Regions from separate parts of the Massilia suwonensis genome, predicted to be linked through region 2. Evidence: predicted binding sites of a transcription regulator. Region 2 holds the regulator's gene; each other region holds the start of a gene.
The links. The regulator LexA, encoded in region 2, represses DNA repair genes until DNA is damaged. The targets are predictions, from matches to a motif close to ACTGTATNNNNATACAGT.

Region 1 (3,273 bases), 140 kb from region 2:
AAGGAATAAATTGATTCTAGGCACCTAGAAACGCGAGGGCAATATCCGTTTCGGCAATTCCAGAGTTAAATTTTCGTGTGTGGTAAAGATGCTCAGATACATCAACAATGAAAGCTGCCACTGTTGCGCTTGTGGCCTCGAGAAGCGTGATTGAACGAGAAAGATTGCCGCTTTGATAGCGGTAAAATCGACGCGGTCTTGTCACTTATTTATGAGTGACTTGGCGGCAAGGCGGCGCGACCCGCCAGGCACTTTCACTAGAATGGCTGCGGCAGTTCCCAACCAATCACGAGGAGAACGACATGGTGAAAGTGGCGGTAATCGTGGGCAGCACCCGTCCAGGACGCAAGGCACTCGACGTGGCACGCTGGGTGATGGAGACGGCGGGCAAGCGCAGCGATGCGCAGTTCGAACTGGTCGATATCCAGGATTTCAACTTGCCCCTGCTTGACGAGCCGGTGCCGCCCTCGATGGGTCAGTACTCGCAGCCGCACACGATCGCCTGGGCCGAGAAAATTGCGCAGTACGATGGTTTCGTTTTCGTCACGCCCGAGTACAACCACGGCACTTCGGGCGCGCTGAAGAACGCCATCGACTTCCTCTATAAAGAGTGGAACAACAAGGCGGCCGGCTTTGTCGGCTACGGCAGCGCGGGCGGGGCGCGCGCGATCGAGAGCCTGCGCCTGGTGATGGGCGAACTGATGGTGGCCGACGTGCGAGCCCAGGTGATGCTGTCGCTGTTCACCGACTTCGAGAATTTCGCGACCTTCAAGCCGGCCGCGCACCACACGGGATCGGTGAATGCCATGCTCGACCAGGTGGTGGCCTGGAGCGGGGCGCTGGCGCCGCTGCGCAAGAGCGCCTAGCGTTACAATCGGCGCCTGTTTCCTTTTGCATGCGCCGATGTCTTCCCTGATTTCCTCCCGCCGCGCCAGCTGCGCGGCCTGCCTGCGCGCCCAGTCGGCCTGCATCTGCGCCTGGGTGCGCCCGGTCGATGCGTCGTCCTCGCTATTGATCCTGCAGCATCCGCTGGAGGTGGCGAACGCCAAGAACAGCGCGCGCCTGCTGCACCTGTGCGTGGCCGGCAGCGCGCTGGCGGTGGGGGAGCAGTTCGATCCGGCCGAACTCGACGCGCTGCTGCATGCCGATGGGCGCACGCCGCTGCTGCTGTATCCCGAGACGCCGGGCGTCGCTGCAGTCGCGGCGGGCGAACTGCCGCCGGCGGAGCAGCTGCGCCTGGTCGTGCTCGACGCCACCTGGCGCAAGAGCCGCAAGATGCTGCACCTGAACCCGGCCCTGCAGGCCTTGCCGCGCCTGGCGCTCTCGAGCATGCCGGCCTCGAACTACCGCATCCGCAAGGCCCATGCGCCGGACCAGCTGTCGAGCCTGGAGGCCGCCGCCTACGCGCTGGGCCAGCTCGGCGGCGACATGGCGCAAGTCGCGCCCCTGTTCGATGCGTTTGACGGATTCGTGCAACAGCAAGCCGATTTCGTGCCCCTGGACCGTCCGCACACACGACACGCTTGAGTTCACACCCGGAGCGGCGTACCATACTGTATAAACATACAGTATCGAGGTGCCCAAGTGGAACTGCGCGAACGAACAATTGACCGGGAATACAGTGCCGAGCAGCCCATCGTGGCCGCACGTCCGCTCGTGGCGGCACGCGGGCGCGGTGCGGTATCGAATATCCAGGGCCGCTACGAAGTCAACGGCCGCGAAGGCTTCGACGACGGCTGGGAAGCCGGCATCGCCATCGAGGGCGCGCCGCGCTTCAAGACCCAGGTCACGGACGAGATCGCAAAAAGCATCCTGTCGCGCAATGCCTCGCCCGACATTCCCTTCAAGGTTTCGCTGAATCCCTACCGCGGCTGCGAGCACGGCTGCATTTATTGCTTCGCGCGGCCGACGCACAGCTACCTCGGCCTGTCGCCCGGCCTCGACTTCGAGACCCAGCTATTTGCCAAGGTCAACGCGGCCGAGTTGCTGCGGCGCGAGCTGGCCAAGCCCGGCTATCGACCCGAACACATCGCCATCGGCGTGAATACCGACGCTTATCAACCCTGCGAGCGCGACAAGCGCCTGACGCGCCAGGTGCTCGAGGTGCTGAGCGAGTGCAATCACCCGGTCGGCATGATCACCAAGTCCTCGCTGATCGAGCGCGATATCGACTTGCTGGCCCCGATGGCGGCCAAGGGACTGGCCTGCGCCGCGATTACCCTCACCACGCTCGACTCCGAAATCTCGCGCACCCTGGAGCCGCGCGCCGCCGCCCCGGCACGGCGCCTGCGTACCATCCGCACGCTGACCGAAGCCGGCATTCCGGTCAGCGTCAGCGTGGCGCCGATCATCCCTTTTGTGACCGAGCCTGAAATCGAACGCATCCTGGAAGCGGCGCGCGACGCGGGCGCCGTCAGCGCGCACTACACCGTGCTGCGGCTGCCCTTCGAGGTCAATCCCTTGTTCCAGGAATGGCTCGAAACCCATTTCCCCGAGCGGGCCCAGCGCGTGATGAACCGCGTGCGCGAGATGCGCGGCGGGAAGGATTACGACAGCGACTGGGGCAAGCGCATGAGCGGGGAGGGCGTCTGGGCCGATTTGATCCGCCAGCGTTTCACCAAGACTGTCGAACGCATGGGGCTGGGCAAGCTGAGCAACCGCTTCGACCGGCTCGACACATCGCAGTTCCGGCGGCCGCTGGTGGTGCCGGCGGCGGTGGGCAAGGCGAGCGCGAAGGGGGCAGGGCAGCTGGATCTGTTCTGAGAAGCAAGGCCGGCGCGAGAGGGTGCAACTCCGCGCACGGTCAGTGGGTCCAAGGTGTGCAAACCAGGAGACCGCCATGCCGAACAAACCTCAACCCGCACCGCGTCCCCCGAATGGTCCGAGTACGACCGGCAAACCTTCTGGCAAGGGACGAGGAAACAATCCTCCCGGCCAGGGTGGTCCGCGCAAGCGCAGGCGCTGAGCCCGCAGGGCGCGGGATATGATCGGGACTATTGGCCCAGGCAGATGATCTTGGTCGCGTATTCTTTCGCGTTACTCTTCTTGCTCGCGGCCCAGTCGATGACTTCCTGGGCCTCGGCCACGGTCATGACGGTGGCCTTGTCCTTGTTCTTAATGAAAGAAACGCCTTCGAACTTGCCTTCCTTGCTGCGCATGACCTTGGCGAACACGGGCGGTTTGGTGCCGCCGTCGGCAAGCTTGTTTTGTTGGACGAGGTAACGCTGATCCTTGGTTTCCATAGAGGCAGATAGAGAAGTGAATGCAGACCGC
Region 2 (3,273 bases):
CGAAGTCCTTCAGGGTGTCGACGTCTTTGTAATCGACCTGTTCCACGTTTGCAGCGGTGAAGCGGCAGAACTTCTTACGCTTGAACAGCGGGTTCTGCTGTTTGCGCTTGAGTTTTTCTTTAGCCTTGTTTTTGTCGAACTTTTTACCGAATGCCATTTTGAGGCTCCTGTATATCTAAAAGGTGGGCCGCTAGGTAATTAAGCGGCAGCACTGAAATCAATGATGTGAAACACCAGGGCTTTGCTGTTGCGATTCTTCCTGGCCAGAAATCCCGTGAACTGGTGCGCGGCGCCCAGCTCTGCTGCTGCGAAACGGCCCGAAATTTCTCCCGCGGCGAACGCGGCGATTTCAAACTGGACCTGTCTCTCCACTCCTGCCTCGACCTGCTGCGAATTGTGCATCAGGATTGCCGAGACGACCGGCACGCCGGCGGGGGTGTAGCGCAGTACGTCGCGTTCAGCAATCGTCGCGACGACTTGAAGCTGGTTCACTAGGAGTTCACGATTCCTGGCAGAAGAATTCAGGCAGCGGCGGCCGGGGCAGCAGCCGGGGCTTCTGCGCGGTGGCTCTTGGCTGCGTCTTCGCGCTGGACCGACTTCATCATTGGCGATGGAGCGGTTTCAGCTTTCTTCATCTTCACGGTCAGGTGACGCAGCACGGCATCATTGAACTTGAATGCGGTTTCCAGCTCGACCAGGGTCTCGTTGTCGCACTCGATGTTCATGCAGATGTAGTGTGCCTTCGGCAGCTTCTGGATCTGGTAAGCCATCTGGCGACGGCCCCAGTCTTCCACGCGATGGATGTTACCGCCGCGGCTCGTCACCGTGGTCTTGTAACGCTCGATCATCGCCGGGACTTGCTCGCTTTGGTCCGGGTGGACGATAAAAACGATTTCATAATGACGCATGCAACACTCCTTGAGGACGTTTAAACAAATGCCCACCTCGGCGTCAAGACGAGTGTGGGAAGGGAAAGCCGGCAATTATAACGCGACTTCGAGCGCAGCACAATCACCCTAGGGGCAGGCAGCAGGGGCCAGGTACTTCTGTACGCCAGAGCTAAGCGTATAACCCTGCATGGATAAAATTTGCAAGTTTGTTGATTTAACATTTTAACTATGCCAACTTTCCTTGTCGCAACTTTGCGACTGGGATCAAATGTGCGTTTCAGACCTAACTTCATCATTTTAAGAAAGAATGACATGAAACTGAAAAAAGCTTCCCTGATCGGTGCAGCGCTGGCCTTCGTCGCCGCTGCCGCCTATGCAGCGCCGCCGTACGGCTACACGAATATTTACTATAGCGATGCAACATACTCGGTCGAGGTGGGCCACGCTGAATTCACCTGTTCCGGCCGGTGGTATCGATCTGGTGAAGAAACGGACTATTTCGTCAGGACGAACGAAAACCAATGCCGCTGGGGCGGCTGGGACCTCGATCCCTGGGGCTGATACATAGGTAATATGTAGGTAATCGAAGAGCATACGTTGGCTTGACCCGACGTATGCTCGCGATGAACAGCTTAAATTGCCTGCACTTGAAAGTATCACTTGCAAATCCACGAATACTGTACAAAAATACAGTCTGAATCATTAACCCGTGGTAGATCCATGCTCAAGCTCACTGCAAGGCAAGAACAGATCCTGAACCTGATCAAGGAAGCGATCGACAATACCGGCTTCCCGCCGACCCGCGCCGAAATCGCCAAAGAGTTGGGCTTCAAGTCGGCCAACGCCGCCGAGGAACACCTGCAGGCTCTGGCCCGCAAAGGCGCCATCGAGATCGTTTCGGGCACTTCGCGCGGCATCCGCCTGATCGGCGCCTCCACGCCGGAACCGGTGCCGCACGTGCCGGCCGCCCTCCTGATGTCGCTGCCGCTGGTCGGCCGCGTCGCCGCCGGCTCGCCGATTCTGGCCCAGGAACACGTCGAGGCCACCTACAACGTCGACCCGGCCATGTTCGGCGCCCGCCCCGATTTCCTGCTGAAAGTACGCGGCTGGTCGATGCGCGACGCCGGCATCATGGATGGCGACTTCCTCGCCGTCAAAAAGATCGACAGCGCCAAGAATGGCCAGATCGTCGTCGCCCGTCTCGGCGAAGACGTCACCGTCAAGCGCTACCGCAAGACCGGCGACACGATCGAGCTGCTGCCGGAAAACCCGGACTTCAAGGTCATCCGCGTGGAACCGGGCGACGAGTTCGCGCTCGAAGGCCTGGCGGTTGGCTTGATGCGCAGCTGGCACTGACCGGCGCATTCGACCTGCACACCGGATCGCTGCATCGGATCATAAAAAAAGCCGCTTACGCGGCTTTTTTACGTCCCGGTTTATTTCCCGGTCTGGCTGTAATTGCTCCTGCGCGCATCGATCTCGCGTTGGCGCTCGGCCGAAGGACCAGCGTCGATGATCGCCTTGTGTTCCTTGACGTAGGCTTCGGTCGCGCTGCGCCAGGCGGCAACGTCGGCGAGGACCAGCTTGGCACTTACCTTGGCCTCTTCCACCAGGTTTTCCTGCACCGTCGCCAGATAGGTCTTGGCGCGTTCGGTCTCTGACGCGTTCATGAGCTTCACGACATCGGCGGGAATGCGCTTGACGAGGGGCGAGGAGGCGTTCATGTTTTCGACGAAACCGTTGTAGCAGGCTTGCCAGTTGGAGATGGCCGCCGACACCCGCTCGATCTCGTCGGGCTGCTTGGAGATGGCCGGGATCCGGGGCGCGGGACAGTAATACTTTCCGCTTTTCAGCTCGGCTCCATCGTATTTGCCTACCCAATAATCGATGTCGGCGCGCCGCTCCACGCGCTGCTGCATGACGACCAGGGAGCTGGCGGCCACCGCATTGCCTTTGGCGGCCGCCTTGCGGAACCATGCCTCGGCCTTGGCCTCGTCCACGGCGCCCGCTTCGCCGTACCAGTACATCTGGCCCAATTGCTGCTGGGCGTCGACGTTGCCGGCATTGGCCAGCCTGGTGTACAGCGCGAGGGCTTCCGGATATTTTTTCTGCTCGAACAAGGCGTTGGCAGCGGCGAGATCGTTCGCGGCGCTGACGGGCAAGCTCGCGAACAGGACGGCACAAAACAGGAATTTTTTCATGGGAGTAACAGGTTGAGCAAGGCCCATCATACTGCGAGATGCGGCCCTGCTCAACCGGGAAGTCGCTTCCCTGCGGATTATTTACCTGTACTTACCCGCGCGTCCGTACCGCCGTGCAGGCGCAATTCGTTGTCGCGCACGATGCGCGTGGTTTCCAGTTCGATCTGGCGTTTGCGGCGCAC
Region 3 (3,273 bases), on a different contig from region 2:
CACACCATCCTCGATACCGACCGCCTGATCGTCAAGTACAAGGACGCCAATGTCGCCGGTGCCCGCGTGGCGACCGCCATGACCACTGCGCGCCAGGCGATCGCCGAGCGTGCCGGCCAGCAGATCGGCGTGCGCCTGCAGGCGCTGCGCGCCACCGCCACCGGCGCCCACGTCTTCAAGATCGACCGCAAGGTCTCGGTCAAGGAAGCCGCCGCGCTGGCCAAGGACATGATGGAACGCGACGCGACGATCGAGTACGCCGAGCCTGACCTGATCATGCGCAAGATGGCGACGCCGACCGATCCGATGTACACCCAGCAGTGGCACTACTACGAGACCACCGGCGGCCTGCGCCTGCCGGCAGCCTGGGACAGCTCGACCGGCACCGGCGTCAAGGTGGCGGTCATCGACACGGGTATCCGTCCGCACGCCGATCTCTCCGGCCAGTACGTAGGCGGCTACGACTTCATTTCCGACGCAGCGATCGGCAACGACGGCAACGGCCGCGACGCCGACCCATCCGATCCGGGCGACTGGACCGCCGCCAACGAGTGCGCCGCCGGCGAACCGGCATCGAGCTCGAGCTGGCACGGCACCCACGTGGCCGGCACCATCGCCGCCAAGACGAATAACGGCGTCGGCGTGTCCGGCGTGGCCTACAACGCCCGCGTCGTGCCGGTGCGCGTGCTCGGCAAGTGCGGCGGCTACACCTCCGACATCGCCGACGCGATCATCTGGGCTTCGGGCGGCACCGTCAGCGGCGTGCCGGCGAATGCCAACGTTGCCAAGGTCATCAACATGTCGCTGGGCGGCGGCGGTGCTTGCGGCACCACCACCCAGAACGCGATCAACAGCGCCCGTTCGCGCGGCACCGTGGTCATCGTCGCAGCTGGTAACGAGAACATGAACGCCAGCAACTCGAATCCGGCCAATTGCGCCGGCGTCGTGACTGTCGCTGCGACCAACCGCAACGGCGCCCGTGCTCCGTACTCGAACTACGGCACCGTGGTCGACGTCGCGGCACCGGGCGGCGATGCCAACGGCTACATCCTGTCGACGCTGAACGCCGGCACCAGCTCGCCTGGCGCGGACAACTACGCCGGCTACCAGGGCACCTCGATGGCGACCCCGCACGTCGCCGGCGTGGCTGCGCTGATGCTCGCGAAGAACAGCGCGCTGACGCCTGACGACATCGAAGCCAAGCTGAAGTCGACCGCACGTGCCTTCCCGGGCACCTGCTCGCAGTGCGGCACCGGTATCGTCGATGCGGCAGCAGCCGTCGCCGCCGCCAGCGGCGTGACGCCGCCGCCAACGACGACGATGTCGGAAACCGAGTCGAACAACACGATCGCAACCGCGAACACGATCAGCACCTCGGGCACCACCGTCAACGGCACCATGAGCGCCTCGACCGACTCGGACTACTTCCGCGTCCAGCTGCCGGCAGGTAAGACGCTGACGGCGACGATGACCCCGGGCCTGTCGACCGCCGACTACGACCTGTACATCTACAACAGTGCAGGCACGCAGCTGACCTACAGCGAGAACGGCGCCGGCGCAGCCGACACCGGCTCGGTGGTGAATAACGGCACCACCACCGCATCGGTCTATGTGCGCGTCAAGTACTACAGCGGCGGCACCGGTTCGACCAACGGCAAGTACACGCTGAAGGCGACCTGGTAATTTCACTCGCTGAGTAGTTAGCACCGAAGACGCGCGGCTTGCCGCGCGTCTTTTTTTGCCTGGAGCGCCGCCGCCTGCGCCTCTTGCACGGAATCCCAATTGACGAGATACTGTACAGAATTACAGTAGTCGGCTCCGGCCGCCGCCAGAGTGAACGCCCCCGCACGTAAAATCATCCATTGCGATTGCGACTGCTTTTATGCCTCGGTCGAGATGCGCGACGATCCGTCCCTGCGCGGGCGGCCGCTCGCCGTCGGCGGCCGTCCGGACCAGCGCGGGGTGGTGGCGACCTGTAACTACGAGGCGCGCCGCTATGGCATCCACTCGGCCATGGCCACTGCGCAAGCCATGAAACTCTGTCCGGAGCTGCTGGTCATCCCGCCGGCGATGGAAAAATACCGGATTGCCTCGCGCCAGATCATGGAGATCTACAGCGACTACACGGACCTCGTCGAACCGCTGTCGCTCGACGAAGCCTACCTCGACGTTTCCAATTCTCCGCACTGCAAGGGCAGCGCCACCCTGATCGCCCAGGAAATCCGCCAGCGCATCTTCGAGACCGTCGGCATCACAGCTTCGGCCGGCGTGGCGCCAAACAAATTCGTGGCGAAAATCGCCAGCGACTGGAACAAGCCGGATGGCCTGTTCCTGGTGCGCCCGGAAGAGGTCGACGCCTTCGTGGCGGCGCTGCCCGTGAAAAAGCTGCATGGCGTCGGCAAGGTGACGGCGGCGAAATTGAACAAGCTGGGCGCGCAGACTTGCGCCGACCTGCGCAGCTGGACCTTGCAGGAGCTGCAGCACCACTTCGGCAGTTTCGGCGCGCGGCTGCACAACCTGTGCCGCGGCATCGATTTCCGCGAAGTCAGCCCGGAGCGCGAGCGCAAATCGGTCAGCACCGAGGAAACCTATACCAATGATGTGCCGGACCTGCCGGCCTGCCTGGAACTGCTGCCCGATTTATATGAACACCTGCTGGGACGCATCAAACGTGCCGGTGCGGAAAAATTCATCAACAAGCTGTTTGTAAAAATCAAATTCGCGGACTTCCAGCAGACCACCGTCGAGTGCGTCGCCTATGCGCCACACCTGCCCACCTTCGCCCGCCTGATGGAAACCGGCTGGCTGCGCGCCAGCCGCCCCGTACGCCTGCTGGGCGTGGGCGTGCGCCTGGGCGACACCGAACATGTCGAACAGCTGAGCCTGTTTGACGAACACGCAACACATTAAAACGTTGTTGTTGCCGCGTGAAAATGTGGCGACTCCAGCGTGTAGAATGTCGTTCCCCTGAAATACTGAGACAACAGAAAGCAACTATGTGGTTCAAGAATCTTCAGATTTACCGCCTGCCCGCACCCTGGGCCTTTACGCCTGAACAGATGGAACAGGCGCTGGCGTCGCAAGCCTTCACGCCGGCGAACAGCAACGAACTGCTGCGCCAGGGCTGGGATGCGCCGCGTCCGAACGGCGGCCTGGTCCACGTCGTCAACAAGCAGATGCTGATGATGCTGGGCACCGAAAAGAAGCTGCTGCCGAGCTCGGTCATCAACCAGGTCGCCAAGGCCAAGGCCGCCGAACTGGAAGAACAGCAGG

Region 1: the regulator LexA is predicted to act here: its motif matches at 1,553-1,570, upstream of ACFPQ5_RS14495 (PA0069 family radical SAM protein).
Region 3: the regulator LexA is predicted to act here: its motif matches at 1,793-1,810, upstream of dinB (DNA polymerase IV).

Annotation. Positions count from the first base shown of each region.
Region 1 is NZ_JBHSMR010000013.1:1,434,188-1,437,460, reverse strand. Features, by position in the region: gene ACFPQ5_RS14505 (NADPH-dependent FMN reductase) at 303-866, shown strand; gene ACFPQ5_RS14500 (tRNA-uridine aminocarboxypropyltransferase) at 904-1,527, shown strand; gene ACFPQ5_RS14495 (PA0069 family radical SAM protein) at 1,636-2,763, shown strand; gene ACFPQ5_RS14490 (hypothetical protein) at 2,994-3,242, opposite strand.
Region 2 is NZ_JBHSMR010000013.1:1,578,625-1,581,897, forward strand. Features, by position in the region: gene rpsR (30S ribosomal protein S18) at 1-157, opposite strand, end outside; gene priB (primosomal replication protein N) at 199-492, opposite strand; gene rpsF (30S ribosomal protein S6) at 522-908, opposite strand; gene ACFPQ5_RS15150 (DUF6289 family protein) at 1,203-1,451, shown strand; gene lexA (transcriptional repressor LexA) at 1,611-2,246, shown strand; gene ACFPQ5_RS15160 (SEL1-like repeat protein) at 2,327-3,091, opposite strand; gene ACFPQ5_RS15165 (tetratricopeptide repeat protein) at 3,169-3,273, opposite strand, start outside.
Region 3 is NZ_JBHSMR010000008.1:92,853-96,125, reverse strand. Features, by position in the region: gene ACFPQ5_RS03930 (S8 family serine peptidase) at 1-1,683, shown strand, start outside; gene dinB (DNA polymerase IV) at 1,834-2,910, shown strand; gene ACFPQ5_RS03920 (recombination-associated protein RdgC) at 2,997-3,273, shown strand, end outside.